4 regions of the Allobosea sp. CCNWLY174 genome follow, and region 1 is predicted to be linked to each of the others. Evidence: predicted binding sites of a transcription regulator. Region 1 holds the regulator's gene; each other region holds the start of a gene.
The links. Region 1 encodes PhoB, which activates phosphate uptake and scavenging genes when phosphate is short. Its sites were predicted from a motif close to TGTCATNNANCTGTCAT; they were not measured.

Region 1 (3,976 bases):
GATACGCCCGATGTCGGATCAACATATCGTCCGCTCCTACGATGCCGATCTCGAGGGCCTGCGCCGCAGCCTCGCCGAGATGGGCGGCATGTCCGAGCGCATGCTCGGCGACTCCACCGTGGCTCTGGTGCGCCGCGACACCGCGCTCGCCCAGAAAATCATCAGCGCCGACCAGCGCCTCGACAATCTCCAGCGCGAGGTCGAGGAAAAGGCGGTGCTGACCATCGCTCGCCGCCAGCCGCTGGCGAACGACCTGCGCGAGCTGATCTCGGCAATCCGCATCGCCGCCGACATCGAGCGCGTCGGCGACCTCGCCAAGAACATCGCCAAGCGCGCCGTCGCGATCTCCGGCCAGTTCTCGCCGCCGCATCGCGCCGTCGTCGGCCTCGAGCATATGAGCCGCCTGGTCCAGGCCCAGCTCAAGGACGTGCTCGACGCCTATGCCGCCAGCAACGAGCAGAAGGCGATGGATGTCTGGCGCCGCGACGACGAGATCGACGCGCTCTACACCTCGCTGTTCCGCGAGCTCCTGACCTATATGATGGAGGACCCGCGCAACATCACCTTCTGCACGCATCTGCTGTTCTGCGCCAAGAACGTCGAGCGCATCGGCGACCATACCACCAACATCGCCGAGACCATCCACTATCTCGTCACCGGCCAGTCGATCGACGAGACCCGGCCGAAGCTCGACACCACCAACATCCTCGTCGACCTGCCGGCGGCCAATGGCTGAACCGGCGGGCGCTTGAACGGACGCTGACATGCCCGCACGCATCCTGATCGTCGAGGACGAGGAGCCGCTCACCTTGCTGCTGCGCTACAATCTCGAGGCCGAGGGCTTCGAGGTCGACAGCGTGGCGCGCGGCGACGACGCCGAACTGCACCTGCGCGACCATACGCCCGACCTCGTCCTGCTCGACTGGATGCTGCCCGGCCTCTCCGGCATCGAGCTCTGCCGGCGCCTGCGTACCCGGCGCGACACCGAGCGCGTGCCGATCATCATGCTGACCGCCCGCGGCGAGGAGACAGAGCGGGTCCGCGGCCTTGCCACCGGCGCCGACGACTATGTCGTCAAGCCGTTCTCGCTGCCCGAACTGATCGCCCGCATCCAGGCGCTGCTGCGCCGCGCCAAGCCCGGCCATGTCGCCGGTCTGCTCGCTGCCGGCGATCTCGAGCTCGACCGCACCACCCGGCGCGTCCGCCGCGCCGGCGCCGAATTGCATCTCGGCCCGACCGAGTTCCGCCTGCTCGAATTCCTGATGCAGGCCCCGGGCCGGGTCTATTCCCGGGCGCAACTGCTCGACGCCGTCTGGGGTCGCGACGTCTATATCGACGAACGCACCGTCGACGTTCATGTCGGGCGCCTGCGCAAGGCGATCACGCCGGCCAATGCCAAGGACCCGCTGCGCACGGTGCGCGGCGCCGGCTACGCCTTCGACGAGACGTTTGCCCGCAGTTGAGCGCTTTTGTCAGCGCGGCGCGGCGATGATCACCGCTGCGCCGGCAAGGCAGAGCGCGGCGCCTGCCAGGTCGTAGCGATCTGGTAGCACCTTCTCGACCAGCGCCATCCAGGCCAGCGACGCCACGATATAGACGCCGCCATAGGCGGCGAAGGTGCGCCCGGCGGCTGGACTGTCGAGCAGGGCCAGCAACCAGGCGAAAGCCGCGAGCGATACCAGGCCCGGCAGCAGCAACCAGACCGGCTTGCCGAGCTTGAGCCAGGCCCAGAAGGCGAAGCAGCCGGCGATCTCCGCCAGCGCCGCGGCGGCATAGGTCGCGAAGGTCGCCATGGCGCTCTCCCGTGGTTCGCCCATGAAAAAGCCGGCCACGAGGGCCGGCTTTTCCGATTTTGGATGGTTACGCCGCCTCAGGCGCGGACGGGCTTGCGCTCGCGGCGCCGGTCGGCCGCCGGCTGGTAGGCGATCCGGGCATGATAGGCGCAATAGGGCATGCCGGTCGCGCTGCGGCCGCCGCAGAAGCGGAACTCCGGCGTGGTCGGGTCGCCCATCGGCCAGCGGCACATATACTCGCGCAGATCCATGATCGTGACCCGCTCGGAGAACGGCACGACCACGTCCTCGGCCGGCGCCGGAGCGCGCTCGACCTGTGCTTCGGTCGCGATTTCGGGTGCGAACTGCGGTGCCAGCGCGGTGTTGCCGCGGGTCAGCCCGGCGCCACCGTTCTGATGGCCGGCGGGATGGCTCGGCGGGCGGGCCGCCGGCTTGCGCGGGCGCGGCGTGGCCGAACCGGGGCTCTTGGCCCGGCCGGACAGGCCGAGACGGTGAACCTTCCCGATGACGGCGTTCCGCGTGACGCTGCCGAGCTCGGCGGCGATCTGGCTCGCGCTCAGGCCGTCATTCCAGAGCTTCTTGAGCAGTTCGACGCGTTCGTCGGTCCAGGCTCCGGCTTCGGTCATGGGGTTGCACCTGTCTTCGTCATGCTTCGCCAGCGGGCCGGCGAGGCATAGGGAGAGATCATGGCGGAATCCGATACCGGCAGCGTCCGTCACAAAACGGAAGCCGTTACGCCCGGAACTGACGATACAGGAGACGCCGCACGAGATGTCGTATCTGACGAAGAGGACCATACAAGATGGCCTGACTCGGCCACAAGAGTCGCCGAATCGTAATTCGGCTTTTCCCCAGCCAATCGCCGCAGACGGCCGGACAGTGAGTCTATTCGGCAACGCTGCCGCGAGAGCCGGATCCGATCAGGGTGGCATACCCTGATCGGTGAATCCGTCTCCCACTTTTGGAATGGAGACCGTTTTGCCCCAACGGCTTGCGGGAGAAGCCGTTGGGGACGGGCTCCAAGTCAGCCGGAATTGACAGGGCCGGGCCGGTTTTGCATAGTCGTGCGACGCAGCCGCCCCCAAGGGCGGCGCTTATGTTTTTGAGCGATCGGGATTTTCCTTTGATGCGGCTTGACGCGCGACGAGACGGCGGGAGCGGCCAGCGACGATAATGTCGCCGGCGGGTCGCATCGTGCCGGCATCATGCCGCCTTGCGTCCCATCCTGCCGTTCCCGGCCTGAGATTCCGCGCTATTTTCCCGTCTCGCCGCAAGGATTTTGCTCCATGAGCACCGCTTCCGCTTCTTCCGTTCTCCTGCCGACCTATGCCCGGGCCCCGATCGCGCTCGAGCGTGGCGAGGGCGCCTGGGCGATCACCGCCGACGGCACCCGCTATCTCGATTTCGGCGCCGGCATCGCCGTCAATTCGCTGGGGCACGCCCATCCGCATCTGGTCGAGGCGCTGACCGCCCAGGCGCAGCGGATCTGGCACACGTCCAATCTCTACACCATGCCCGAGGGCGAGAAGCTCGCCCGCCGGCTCTGCGAGGCGACCTTCGCCGAACGCGTCTTCTTCACCAATTCGGGCGCCGAGGCGAACGAGTGCGCCATCAAGATGGCGCGCAAGTACCACGCCGCGAAAGGCCATCCGGAGCGCTTCCGGGTCGTCACCTTCGAGGGCGCCTTCCATGGCCGCACGCTCGCGACCATTGCCGCCGGCGGCCAGCAGAAATACATCGACGGCTTCGGCCCGAAGGTCGATGGCTTCGATCAGGTGCCGTTCGACGACGAGGCGGCGCTGAAGGCCGCGATCGGCCCGGAGACCGCCGCGCTTATGATCGAGCCGATCCAGGGCGAAGGTGGCCTGCGCTCGGTGCCGATGCGTGTCCTCAAGCAGCTGCGCGAGCTCTGTGACGAGCACGGGCTGATGCTGATCTTCGACGAGATCCAGACGGGCGTCGGCCGCACCGGCAAGTTCTTCGCCTATGAGCATTCCGGTGTCGCTCCCGACATCATGTCGATCGCCAAGGGCATCGGCGGTGGCTTCCCGATGGGTGCCTGCCTCGCCACCGAAGAGGCCGCCTCCGGCATGACGCTCGGCACCCACGGCACCACCTTCGGCGGCAATCCGCTCGCCATGGCGGTCGGCAACGCCGTGCTCGACGTCATCCTGGCGCCGGGC
Region 2 (3,976 bases), on a different contig from region 1:
TGGTCGGCCTCGGCGTGCCGATGGGCCTCGTCATCGCCTCGGTGCACCAGCGCCGAGACGATTTCCGCAGCGAGCTCAAGCCGGCGAGCGCGCCGCAGCCCGCCCTGCCGCGCCATGCCCGCTCGCGGCGGCTGTGACGCCGGGCGCCTGATCCAGACTTACGCGAATTCCTTCCGCTCCGCCGGCTCAAGCCGCACGGACAGCGCAGTCGTCTCGGCCGGCGCCGGCTCGATACGCACCATTTTGCCGGCGGCCGCCGCCTGCATCGCCCGGCGCATATGGCCGTAGAACTGCTCCGCGCTGCTGTTCCAGCTGTGGCGCTTGGCCAGTTCCAGCCCGGCCTCGCGTGGCAGACGCAGGGCCGAGAGCGCAGCACTGCGCAGATCCTCATGCAACACCGCCGCCTCGCTGCCGGCGAAGACGTCGCTCGGTCCCTGCACCGGGAAGGCTGCGACCGGCAGCCCGCTCGCCGCCGCCTCCAGCAGCACGATGCCGAAGGTGTCGGTCAGGCTCGGAAAGACGAAGACGTCGGAGGAGGCATAGATCGCCGCGAGATCCTCGCCCTCGCGAGCGCCGAGGAAATGCGCCTCCGGAAAGGCGCGCATGAGGTCCGCACGGGCGGGCCCGTCACCGACCACGACCTTGCTGCCAGGCAGGCGCAGCGACAGGAAGGCTTCGAGGTTCTTCTCGACTGCGACCCGGCCGACGCTGAGGAAGATCGGCCGCGGCAGGTCGAGCACGCTCTCAGGGCGCGGATGAAACAGCGAGAGATCGACACCCCGGCCCCAGCGCAGGATGCGCTCGAAGCCATGGGCGCTGAGCTCCGCCTCGACGGTGGCCGTCGAGACCATCACGCCAGCCGCCGGCCCGTGAAAACGACGCAGGAAGCGATAGCTCCAGCTTTCGGGGATCGGCCAGCGCGCCGCGACATATTGCGGAAAGCGGGTGTGATAGCTCGTGGTGAAAGTGCGCTTCTGGGCCAGGCAGACGGCGCGCGTCAGCCAGCCGATCGGCCCTTCCGTCGCGATATGGATATGGTCCGGGGCGAACTCGGCGATCCGCCTCGCGACATGCCGGCGCGTCGCCAGTGCGATGCGGATGTCGGGGTAGGACGGCAGGCCGACCTGCCAGAAGCCTTCCGGCGTCAGCATATGCGGGGTGACGCCGAACTCAGGCGCCGCCTCGACCATCCGCTCCAGCGAGCGCACCACGCCGTTGATCTGCGGGCGCCAGGCGTCCGTCGCGATCAGGACGCGCATCACGCGGCCTCGACGAGGCTCGGCGCTGGCGTCGGGCGTGCCATGACGGGCGCCAGCTTCTCGCCCTTCTGCCGATGCTGCGGCCAGCGGACGATCTCGAAGCGGCCATCGTCGTGCTCGACCACGGCCGTGCAGCTTTCGACCCAGTCGCCGGTGTTGATGTAGGTCAGCCCGCCGATCTCGCGCTGCGCGGCATGGTGGATGTGGCCGCAGATCACGCCGTCGGCCTTGTGCCGGCGTGCCTCGTCGGCGAGGCACTGCTCGAACTCGCCGATATAGTTCACGGCGTTCTTGACCTTGTGCTTGGCCCAGGCCGAGAGCGACCAGTGCGGCAGGCGAAGGACGCGGCGGACCTTGTTGATGCCGTGGTTGAGCACGAGCGCGATCGTGTAGGCCCAGTCGCCGAGCAGAGCGAGCCATTTGGCATTGCGCACCACGAGGTCGAACAGGTCGCCATGAATGACGAGCATGCGCTTGCCGTCGGCCGTCTCGTGGACGATGTCATCGACCAGCGTGATGCCGCCGAACTGCAGGCCGGTATAATCGCGCAGGAAGTCGTCGTGGTTGCCGGTGACGTAGATCAGCTTCGAGCCCTTGCGCACCTTGCGCAGCAGCTTCTGCACCACGTCGTTGTGCGACTGCGGGAAGTACCAGCCGCTCTTCAGCCGCCAGCCATCGATGATGTCGCCGACCAGGTAGATCGTCGGCGCGTCATAGTCGCGCAGGAACTCCAGCACGAGATCCGCCTGGGCCCCGCGCGTGCCCAGATGCAGGTCCGAGATGAAGATGCTGCGAACCTGCTTGGCGTCGCTGTCGTCGCTCATGGCCGCCGGCCCATGCTGTTGCCTTGCCTGCGGCGTGTGGCTGATTTGCACTACGCTTTGATGACGCGGCGGCAAAAGCATGCTTTGCCTGCCCGCACAGGAACGGACCTTTCCGGGAGACGACCATGGATCTGGGTATCGCCGGCCGCACGGCCATCGTTTGCGCCTCGAGCAAGGGGCTGGGCCGCGGCTGCGCGCAGGCACTGGCCGAAGCGGGCTGTACCGTCGTCGTCAACGGCCGTGACGCCACGACGCTTGAGGACACCGCGGCCGCGATTCGTGCCAGCACCGGCGCGACCGTGATCGCCGTCGTCGCCGACGTCGGGACCAAGGCCGGTCAGGATGCGCTGCTCGCCGCTGCGCCCAATCCTGACATCCTGGTCAACAACAATGGCGGCCCGCCGCCCAAGCCGTTCCGCGAGGTGACGCGCGAGGGGCTGCTCGAAGGCGTCGCGCAGAACATGGCGACGCCGCTGGAGCTGGTGCAGCGCGTGGTCGACGGCATGATCGAGCGGCGCTTCGGCCGCATCGTCAACATCACCTCGGCGAGCGTGCTCACCCCGCTGACCGGGCTCGACGTCTCCTCCGCCGCCCGCGCCGGCCTCACCGCCTTCCTCGCCGGCGTCGCCCGCGAGATCGCCCATGCCAACGTCACCATCAACAACATCCTGCCCGGCGTGTTCGATACCGACCGGATCAAGACCGCGACCAACAAGGTCGCCGAGATGCAGGGCATCAGCATCGAGGAGGCGACGAAGCGCAGGCTCGCAGCCGTCCCGGCCGGCCGCCTCGGCACGCCCGACGAGTTCGGCAAGCTCTGCGCCTTCATCGCCAGCGCCCATGCCGGCTACATCACCGGCCAGAACTTCCTGATCGACGGCGGGTCGTTCCGCGCCAATTTCTGAACCGGGCCGGCCGGGGCGCGTCAGGATGCGCTCCGGCTCTCACCCTCCAGTACCAAACCGAGACCAATGACCATCGCCTATCGCCGCGCCGTCCCCGAGGATACGCCTGCCTGCGTCGTTCTACGCGGCAGGACACGGGAGAACGCCTTATCGGTCGAGCGCCTCGCGGAAGCGGGTGTCACGCTCGAAAGCTGGCAGGCCGGCATCGCCGATGGCAGCCTGCCGGGCCATGTCGCGACCGAGGCCGATGAGATTGTCGGCTACTGCTTCGGCGAGCGCGAGACCGGCGAGATCGCCGTGCTGGCGCTGCTCCCCGACCATGAGGACAGAGGTGTCGGACGGACCTTGCTGAACCTGGTCGTCGCCGACTTCAGGGAGCTTGGCTTCGCCAGATTGTTCCTCAGTTGCTCACCCGATCCGGCGGTGCGCTCATATGGTTTCTACCGGCATCTGGGCTGGACCTCGACCGGCACGTTCGACGACCGGGACGACGAGATCCTCGAATACCGCCTCGCCTGAACCGCATCGCCATCGCGTCCCGCGACGCGCCGGTCCGGTTTGCAAGATCGGCGCTTGGAACGGCTCGGCGCTCGTGGTCTAAGGACTGGAGGTCTTGCACAAGACTTCCATTCCTCGCGCCCGACCTGTTCCCTTGTCACCGCTCCTCGGCATCAGCCTCAAGCTGCTTTCGGCCCTGTCGTTCACGCTGATGTCGGCCGGCATCAAGACGCTGGCCTCGCGCTATCCGACCGGCGAGCTCGTCTTCTTCCGCTCGTTCTTCGCGCTGATTCCGCTGATCATCTGGCTGGCCTGGCGGCATGAATTCCCCGAGGCGCTCAAGACGAGCAATCTGCGCGGCCATCTCAAGCGCGGCGTCATCGGCTCGACCGGCATGTTCCTCGGCTTCGCCGCGCTGCATCTGCTGCCGCTCTCGGACGCGGTCGCGATCGGCTATGCCGCGCCGTTGATCGTCGTCGTGCTGGCGGCG
Region 3 (3,976 bases), on a different contig from region 1:
CGCGTGGCCGCACATGGTCGAATAGCCCTCGTTATGCGTGAACAGCACGCCGAAAGCCGCGTCCGGATGGCTCGCCGCGACCGGGATGACGCCATACATGCCGTCATGCCCGCGCGGCTCCAGCATCATCGCGCGGCGAAGATGGTCATGTTGCTCGCGCGCCTGCCGGCGCTTGTCGAGGATGCCGGCGCCGGTCAACTCCGGGTAGCCACCGGTGACGATGCGAACCGGCTCGCCGCAGGTGTGGTAGTCGATATAGCTCAGGCGCGTCACAGCAGCCCGCGCTTCGCCAGGTTTCGCATCAGATGCGAGGCGCCGAAGCGCCAGGGCTCGCATTCGTCGGTGCGCCGCATGCGGTTGACCAGCGCACCGAGCTCGGGCGCCGAGATCGTGACGACGTCGCCGTATTTGTGGGTGAAGCCGCCGCCCGGAGCATCGCGATCCTTGATCGGCGCGAACATGGTGCCGAGATAGAGCACCGCCCCGTCCGGATACTGGTGGTGCGGGCCGATCATCTGCGCGGCGAGGTCGGCGGGATCGCGGCTGATCTTCGCGATCGAGGACGAGCCTTCCAGCGTGAAGCCGTCCTCGCCCGCGACGGTCAGGCTCACCGTCGTCTTGCGGACATGGTCGAGCGAGAAATCGCCGTCGAAGAAGCGGATGAACGGGCCGATCGCGGCGGCGGCGTTGTTGTCCTTGGCCTTGCCGAGCAGCAGGGCCGAGCGGCCCTCGACATCGCGCAGGTTGACGTCGTTGCCGAGGCTGGCGCCGACGATGCGGCCATCCGAGGCGACGACCAGCACGATCTCGGGCTCGGGATTGTTCCAGCTCGAGGCGGGGTGCAGGCCGGCGTCGGCGCCGGTGCCGACCGCCGACATCGGCGGCGCCTTGGTGAAAATCTCGGCGTCCGGCCCGATGCCGACCTCGAGATACTGGCTCCAGCTGTTCTGGGCGATCAGCACCTCCTTCAGCTTCATCGCCTCCGGGGAGCCGGGCTTGAGCTTTGAAAGGTCGTCGCCGATCAGCTTGCCGATCTCGGCGCGGATCTCGGCCGCAGCCGCCGGGTTGCCCCGCGCCTTCTCCTCGATGACGCGCTCCAGCATCGAGACGGCGAAGGTGACGCCGGCCGCCTTGACCGCCTGCAGGTCGACCGGAGCGAGCAGCCAGGGCTTGCCGTCATCGCGGCTGGCGGCCGAGCTGTTGGCGAGGAGATCGGCGAGCGAGCCGAGGCTCTCGCCATCAGCGGCGCGCAGCGCTACTGCCGGATCGGTGGTCTCGCAGAGGTCGCGCATGGTCGAGAAGGTGGCGGTGACGTCGATCACCCTATCGCCCTCAAGCTTGACCACCGACGGACCGGCAAGATCAGGGCGCCAGACCCGGCCGGCCAGAGCGGCGCGGTCGGCATCGGCCGGCAGGGTGTTGGCGGGCGTGAGAGAGAGCGAGGGCATGGCTGATCCAGCTTGTGTGCAGTGTACAGGACGAGCTGCGAAGAACAGCCGCTTCCGCGGGAAATCGCAAGTGCGCGGATGCGCGTCCACAGCGAGGCGGAAATGTCATCGTTTTGTCATTGAACTGTCGCCCCGGCTTCATGCTAGCTTGCGCACCAACGACAAGAACGCCCGCGCATGCCGGGGGCTGAGAGGGAGCTGATCATGACCTTCAAATTCAAGACCCTGACCGCCGTTGGCGCATTCGCGCTGGCCGCCGCTTCGCCGGCTTTGGCGCAGACCGAAATCCAGTGGTGGCACGCCATGACCGGCGCCAACAACGACGTCGTCGTCAAGCTGGCCGAGGAGTTCAACGCCTCGCAGAAGGACTACAAGGTCGTCGTCGCCTACAAGGGTTCTTATCCCGACACCCTGAACGCCGGCATCGCCGCCTTCCGTGCCGGCAATGCCCCGCACATCATGCAGGTCTTCGAAGTCGGCACCGCGACGATGATGTCGGCCAAGGGCGCGATCAAGCCGGTCGCCGACGTGATGAAGGACGCCGGCGAGACGTTCGACCCCAAGAGCTACCTGCCGGCGATCACCGGCTACTATTCGACGACGAAGGGCGAGATGCTCTCCTTCCCGTTCAACTCGTCCTCGATGGTGATGTGGTACAACAAGGACGCGCTGAAGAAGGCCGGCCTGCCGGAAGCGCCGCCGAAGACCTGGCCGGAAGCGTTCGAAGCCGCCAGGAAATTGAAGGCCGCCGGCTGGGACAAGTGCGGCATTTCCACGGCCTGGACGACCTGGGCCAATATCGAGCAGCTCGGCGCCTGGCACAACGTGCCTGTCGGTACCAAGGCCAACGGCTTCGACGGCTTCGACACCGAGTTCCGCATCAACAGCGACCTCTTCGTCAAGCATCTGACCAATCTCGCCAACCTGCAGAAGGAAGGCGTGTTCTCCTATTCCGGCCGTACCAACACCGGCGAGGGCCGCTTCACCTCGGGCGAATGCCCGCTCTTCCTGACCTCCTCGGCCTTCTTCGGCAACGTCAAGGCCAACGCCAAGTTCGACTGGTCGAACGCGCCGATGCCGTACTATCCGGATGTCGCCGGCGCGCCGCAGAATTCGATCATCGGCGGCGCTTCGCTCTGGGTCATGGGCGGCAAGAAGGCCGACGAGTACAAGGGCGTCGCCAAGTTCTTCACCTTCCTCTCGGACGTCGACCGGCAGGTGAAGCTGCACACCGAGTCCGGCTATCTGCCGATCACCAAGGCGGCCTATGAGAAGGTCAAGGCGTCGGGCTTCTACAAGCAGAACCCCTATCTCGAGACCCCGCTGCTCGAGCTCAACAACAAGGAGCCGACCGAAAACTCGCGCGGCGTCCGCTTCGGCGGCCTGGTCCAGATCCGCGACATCTGGTCGGAGGAGATCGAGGCGGCCCTGAACGGCCAGAAGACGCCGAAGGCGGCGCTCGACGCGGCCAATGAGCGTGGCAACCAGGCGCTGCGCCAGTTCGAGCGCACCGCCAAGTAAGACAAGACTGATCGAAGGCCGGGGCGCTTGTCCCGGCCTTCCTTGCCGCCGGGCTGGCCGATGCAGAAATACGCTCACTTCAAGGGGCTGACGATCCCGCTGCTGCTCCTCCTGCCGCAGCTCGCGATCACGGTCGTCTTCTTCTACTGGCCGGCGAGCCAGGCGGTCTGGCAGAGCTTCCTGCTGCAGGATGCCTTCGGCATCTCGACCGAGTTCGTCTGGTTCGAGAACTATCGCGACCTGTTCGCCAAGCCCGAATATTACAAGGCGCTGATCAACACCGGCATCTTCTCGGTCTTCGTCGCGCTGCTCTCGCTCTCGCTGGCGCTGCTCTTCGCGGTGATGGCGGATCGGGCCATCCGCGGCGCCGAAATCTACAAGACCCTGCTGATCTGGCCCTATGCCGTCGCGCCCGCCATTGCCGGCGTGCTCTGGATCTTCATGTTCGATCCCTCCCTCGGCATGCTGGCGCGGGGGCTGCAGAGCCTTGGCGTCGCCTGGAATCCGCGCCTCAACGGCAATGACGCGATGACGCTGGTCATCCTGGCGGCGACCTGGAAACAAATCTCCTACAACTTCCTGTTCTTTCTCGCCGGCCTGCAGTCGATCCCCAAGAGCGTGATCGAGGCGGCGGTGATCGACGGCGCCCGGCCGATGCGGCGCTTCTGGACCATCGTCTTCCCGCTGCTCTCGCCGACGACCTTCTTCCTGCTGGTCGTCAACCTCGTCTACGTCTTCTTCGACACCTTCGGCATCATCGACACGGTCAGCGGCGGCGGCCCCTCGGGCGCGACTGAGACGCTGGTCTATAAGGTCTATTCCGACGGCAAGGGCGGTACCAATCTCGGCGGCTCGGCGGCGCAATCGGTGATCCTGCTCGCCATGGTCATCGCCATGACCGCCTTCCAGTTCCGCTTCATCGAGCGGAAGGTGAACTACTGATGCGGTGGGGCCGTCGCCTTGGCCTCGCGGCGCTTGCTGGTTTCTGCCTCGTGCCAACCCTGGCG
Region 4 (3,976 bases), on a different contig from region 1:
AACGGCCTGCACGACGCCGCCAACTCGATCGCGACAATCGTCTCGACGAGGGTGCTGGCGCCGCAATGGGCGGTGTTCTGGGCCGCCTTCTTCAACTTCATCGCCTTCCTGTTCTTCGGCCTGCATGTCGCCCAGACGGTCGGCTCCGGCATCATCCAGGCGACGATCGTCGACGACCGGGTGGTCTTCGGCGCGCTGACCGGCGCGATCGTCTGGAACGTGGTGACCTGGATCGCCGGCATCCCGTCGAGTTCCTCGCATGCGCTGATCGGCGGGCTGGTCGGCGCCGGCCTGTCGAAGGTCGGCTTGTCGTCGATCGTCTGGTGGGGGCTCGGCAAGACCTTCCTCGCGATCTTCATGTCGCCGGCGATCGGCTTCGCGCTTGCGCTGCTCCTGGTGCTGATCGTCTCCTGGACCTTCCTGCGAGTGGCGCCCATCAAGGTCGATTCGACCTTCCGCCTGCTGCAATTCGTCTCGGCCTCGCTCTACTCGCTCGGGCACGGCGCCAACGATGCGCAGAAGACGATGGGCATCATCGCCGTACTGCTGTTCTCGCACGGCATGATGGGCGACACCTTCTCGGTGCCGTTCTGGGTCGTGATCTCCTGCCAGGCGGCGATGGCGCTCGGCACGCTCTGCGGCGGCTGGCGCATCGTCCACACCATGGGCTCGAAGATCACCCGTCTCTCGCCGCAGCAGGGCTTCTGCGCCGAGACCGGCGGCGCGATCACCCTGTTCATGGCGACCTATCTCGGCGTCCCCGTCTCGACCACGCACACCATCACCGGTGCGATCATCGGCGTCGGCGCCGCGCGGCGGGTCACGGCGGTGCGCTGGGGCGTCGCCCGCGGCATCGTCTTCGCCTGGATCGTCACCATGCCGGCGGCGGGCCTGATCTCGGCACTGGCCTATTTCCTGTCAGGCTTCTTCCTGACCGGGCGTTGAGCCAAAGCGTCAGCCAAGCAGCGGCAGCGCATAGGTCGGGCTTCGCCCCGCACGAGCGAAGAGCGCAAGACAGCTCGCCGGATTCATCGCCGCGCCATCCCAAACGATCTCGCCGCGATGGATGCCGCCGCCGATGAAGACACTGTCGATGCCGGCGCCTTGCGCACCGGCGATGTCGTGCTCCAGCGAATCGCCGATCGCCACGACGCGCCCGCGGTCGAGCCCGAGCTTCGCCAGGCAGGTGCGATAGATGCGCGGCTCAGGCTTGCCGTGATAGCGCACGATACCGCCGAGTTGCTCATAGGCGCGCGCGACGAGGCCCGGCGCCTCCTGCAGGCCGCCATCGGGGCTAGCGCGATGCAGGTCCGGATTGGCGCAGACCATGGGCAGGCGCCGCGCGCTGGCCGCTTCGAGCAAGCTCATCCAGCCGGCGACCGATTGCCGGGGCGGGTCCATCGTCATCAGAAGGATGAAGTCGGCCAGGGCGACGTCATCGACCAGGTCGAGGCCGAGCCCTTGCGCCAGATGCGCCTCGCCCTCGCGTGCCAGCAACAGGCAGCGCCGGCCGAGCGCGCGATGGAATGGTTCGTCGCGCGCCGCTAATGCATCGCGGGCGTCGTCCCCGGCCGAGACGACCTCGTCATAAAGCTCGCCTGCAAAGCCGAATTTCGCCAGCTGCGTGGCATTCTCGGCGCCACGGCGCCCGGAATTCGAGAGGATGATCACGCGCTTGCTCGCCCGGCGCAGCATCTCCAGCGCGGCGACGGCACCCGAATACGGCCGGATACCGTCATGCAACACGCCCCATTGGTCGAGCAGGAAGCCGTCATAGCGCGGCATCAACGCCGCGAGATCGTCCGGGAAGGTTGTAGAAGAAAGACTCTGCATCGTCAGGGTTGGTGAGTGCCCGACCGTCGCGGTGGACAAGACCACTATAGTCGTAAGTCGAGACGTTTCGCCCGGCTGGAATATGACAGTTTTGTGTCACATACTATAGCCAGCTCATAATCAAGATCGACCGGGAGAGACGCCGACCATGACCAAGATGCTGACTTGCCTGACCGCCACGACCTCGCTGCTCGTTGGCCTCGGGCTCGCTGGGGCGGCGCAGGCACAGGACGCCTGCCCCAATCGCGGCCAGCTCGACACGATGTATTGCGACGCCAACAAGGACCTGGTCGCCGACGTGCCGACCGATCCGTCGAAGCTGAAGGACCCGTCTGCGCTCGTCTGGGCCTATACGCCGGTCGAGGACCCCGCCGTCTACGCCAACATCTTCAAGCCGCTGACCGACCATCTCGCGGCCTGCACCGGCAAGCGCATCGTCTACTACCCCGTCCAGTCGAACTCGGCAGAGATCGAGGCGATGCGCTCGGGCCGCCTGCATTTCGCCGGATTCTCGACCGGGCCGACCGGCTTCGCCGTCAACCTCGCCGGCGCGATCCCGTTTGCCGCCAAGGGCTCGGCGGCCGGCGTGCGGGGCTATAATCTCGTCGCCGTGGTCAAGGCCTCCAGCCCCTACCAGAAGCTGTCGGACCTCAAGGACAAGAAGGTCGCCCACACCTCGCCCTCGTCCAACTCAGGCAACCTCGCCCCGCGCGTGCTCTTCCCCGAGCACGGGCTGGAGGCCGACAAGGACTACAAGCCGCTGATGTCGGGCGGCCACGACAAGTCGATCCTCGGCGTGGTCTCGGGCGACTACGACATGGGCGCCGTCGCCGGCGACGTCTATGAGCGTATGATCGTGCGCGGCACGATCAAGAAGGACGACACCCGCGAGATCTATCGCAGCGCGATCTTCCCGACCTCGTCCTTCGCCTATGCGCACGATCTCAAGCCCGAGCTCGCCAAGAAGCTGACCGACTGCTTCTTCTCCTTCCGCTTCACCCCGGAAATGACCAAGGAGTTCAACGGCGACGACCGCTTCCTGCCGATCACCTACCAGAAGGACTGGGCGATCGTGCGCGATGTCGCCGAGAAGTCGGGCACGCCCTACAACAAGTCGGCCTACGACGCCGAAGCCAAGCGCGAGGCCGAGGCCGCCGCCAAGAAGGCGCAGCAGCCCGCGCCGGCCAAGCCCTGACCGAAAGCCTTTCGCAGCTCATGAGCGCCCTTCCCGTCGCAGAGGCGCCCGGCCATGGCCGGGCGCTCGTCATCCGCAACCTCGTCAAGGAGTACCGCAAAGGCCAGCCGGTCCTGCGCGACATCTCGCTCAGCGTCTCCGAGCCCGGCATCGTCGCGATCATCGGCCCGTCCGGCACCGGCAAGTCGACGCTGATCCGCTGCATCAACCGTCTGGTCGACCCGACCTCCGGCTCGATCATGCTCGGCGGGATCGATCTGGCGAAGCTGCAGGGCGAGCCTCTCAGGGCGGCGCGCCGACGCCTCGGCATGGTCTTCCAGGAATACAACCTGGTCGAGCGGCTGACGGTGATCGAGAACGTGCTCTGCGGCCGCCTCGGCTATGTCCCGGTCTGGCGCGCCTGGACGCGGCGCTTCCCTGAAGCAGACATCGCCCGCGCCTTCGCGCTGCTGGAATCCGTCGGGCTCGGCGATTTCGCCACCCGCCGCGCCGACCAGCTCTCCGGCGGCCAGCGCCAGCGCGTCGGCATCGCCCGCGCGGTGATGCAGGAGCCGGACCTGATCCTCGCCGACGAGCCGACCTCGTCGCTCGATCCCAAGACCTCGGTCGAGATCATGGAGCTGCTCGCCAAGGTCGGGCGCGAGCGCAATATCCCGGTGCTGGTCAACATCCACAACGTCGCGCTGGCGCGACGTTACGCGCTGCGGATGATCGGTATGTCCAAGGGCCTCGTCATCTATGACGGGCCGCCGGCCGGGCTGCAGGACAGCCATCTCGCCGAGATCTATGGCGGCGAAGGCTGGATGGAATGAGCGCCCCTCCTGTGAGCGCCGGCGGCAGCCTGCGCGCCCGCGCCTTCCCGCCGAACTGGCCGCTGCGCCTCGGCGCGGTGCTGTTCGTCGCCTATGTGATCTACGCCGCCGGCATCGTCGACATCCGCTGGGAGCG

Region 2: the regulator PhoB is predicted to act here: its motif matches at 2,133-2,149, upstream of V7S63_RS17670 (UDP-2,3-diacylglucosamine diphosphatase).
Region 3: the regulator PhoB is predicted to act here: its motif matches at 1,563-1,579, upstream of ugpB (sn-glycerol-3-phosphate ABC transporter substrate-binding protein UgpB).
Region 4: the regulator PhoB is predicted to act here: its motif matches at 1,916-1,932, upstream of phnD (phosphate/phosphite/phosphonate ABC transporter substrate-binding protein).

Annotation. Positions count from the first base shown of each region.
Region 1 covers NZ_JBBBBQ010000010.1:147,046-151,021, forward strand. The annotation lists gene phoU (phosphate signaling complex protein PhoU) at 11-736, shown strand; gene phoB (phosphate regulon transcriptional regulator PhoB) at 765-1,463, shown strand; gene V7S63_RS24035 (YnfA family protein) at 1,473-1,793, opposite strand; gene V7S63_RS24040 (GcrA family cell cycle regulator) at 1,871-2,419, opposite strand; gene V7S63_RS24045 (aspartate aminotransferase family protein) at 3,080-3,976, shown strand, end outside.
Region 2 covers NZ_JBBBBQ010000005.1:305,966-309,941, forward strand. The annotation lists gene V7S63_RS17660 (cation:proton antiporter domain-containing protein) at 1-137, shown strand, start outside; gene V7S63_RS17665 (glycosyltransferase family 4 protein) at 159-1,259, opposite strand; gene V7S63_RS17670 (UDP-2,3-diacylglucosamine diphosphatase) at 1,259-2,083, opposite strand; gene V7S63_RS17675 (SDR family oxidoreductase) at 2,209-2,988, shown strand; gene V7S63_RS17680 (GNAT family N-acetyltransferase) at 3,055-3,507, shown strand; gene V7S63_RS17685 (DMT family transporter) at 3,641-3,976, shown strand, end outside.
Region 3 covers NZ_JBBBBQ010000006.1:137,164-141,139, forward strand. The annotation lists gene V7S63_RS18490 (proline racemase family protein) at 1-273, opposite strand, end outside; gene V7S63_RS18495 (fumarylacetoacetate hydrolase family protein) at 270-1,448, opposite strand; gene ugpB (sn-glycerol-3-phosphate ABC transporter substrate-binding protein UgpB) at 1,653-2,969, shown strand; gene ugpA (sn-glycerol-3-phosphate ABC transporter permease UgpA) at 3,030-3,911, shown strand; gene V7S63_RS18510 (hypothetical protein) at 3,911-3,976, shown strand, end outside.
Region 4 covers NZ_JBBBBQ010000001.1:710,990-714,965, forward strand. The annotation lists gene V7S63_RS03395 (inorganic phosphate transporter) at 1-945, shown strand, start outside; gene V7S63_RS03400 (TIGR01459 family HAD-type hydrolase) at 955-1,833, opposite strand; gene phnD (phosphate/phosphite/phosphonate ABC transporter substrate-binding protein) at 1,982-3,028, shown strand; gene phnC (phosphonate ABC transporter ATP-binding protein) at 3,049-3,840, shown strand; gene phnE (phosphonate ABC transporter, permease protein PhnE) at 3,837-3,976, shown strand, end outside.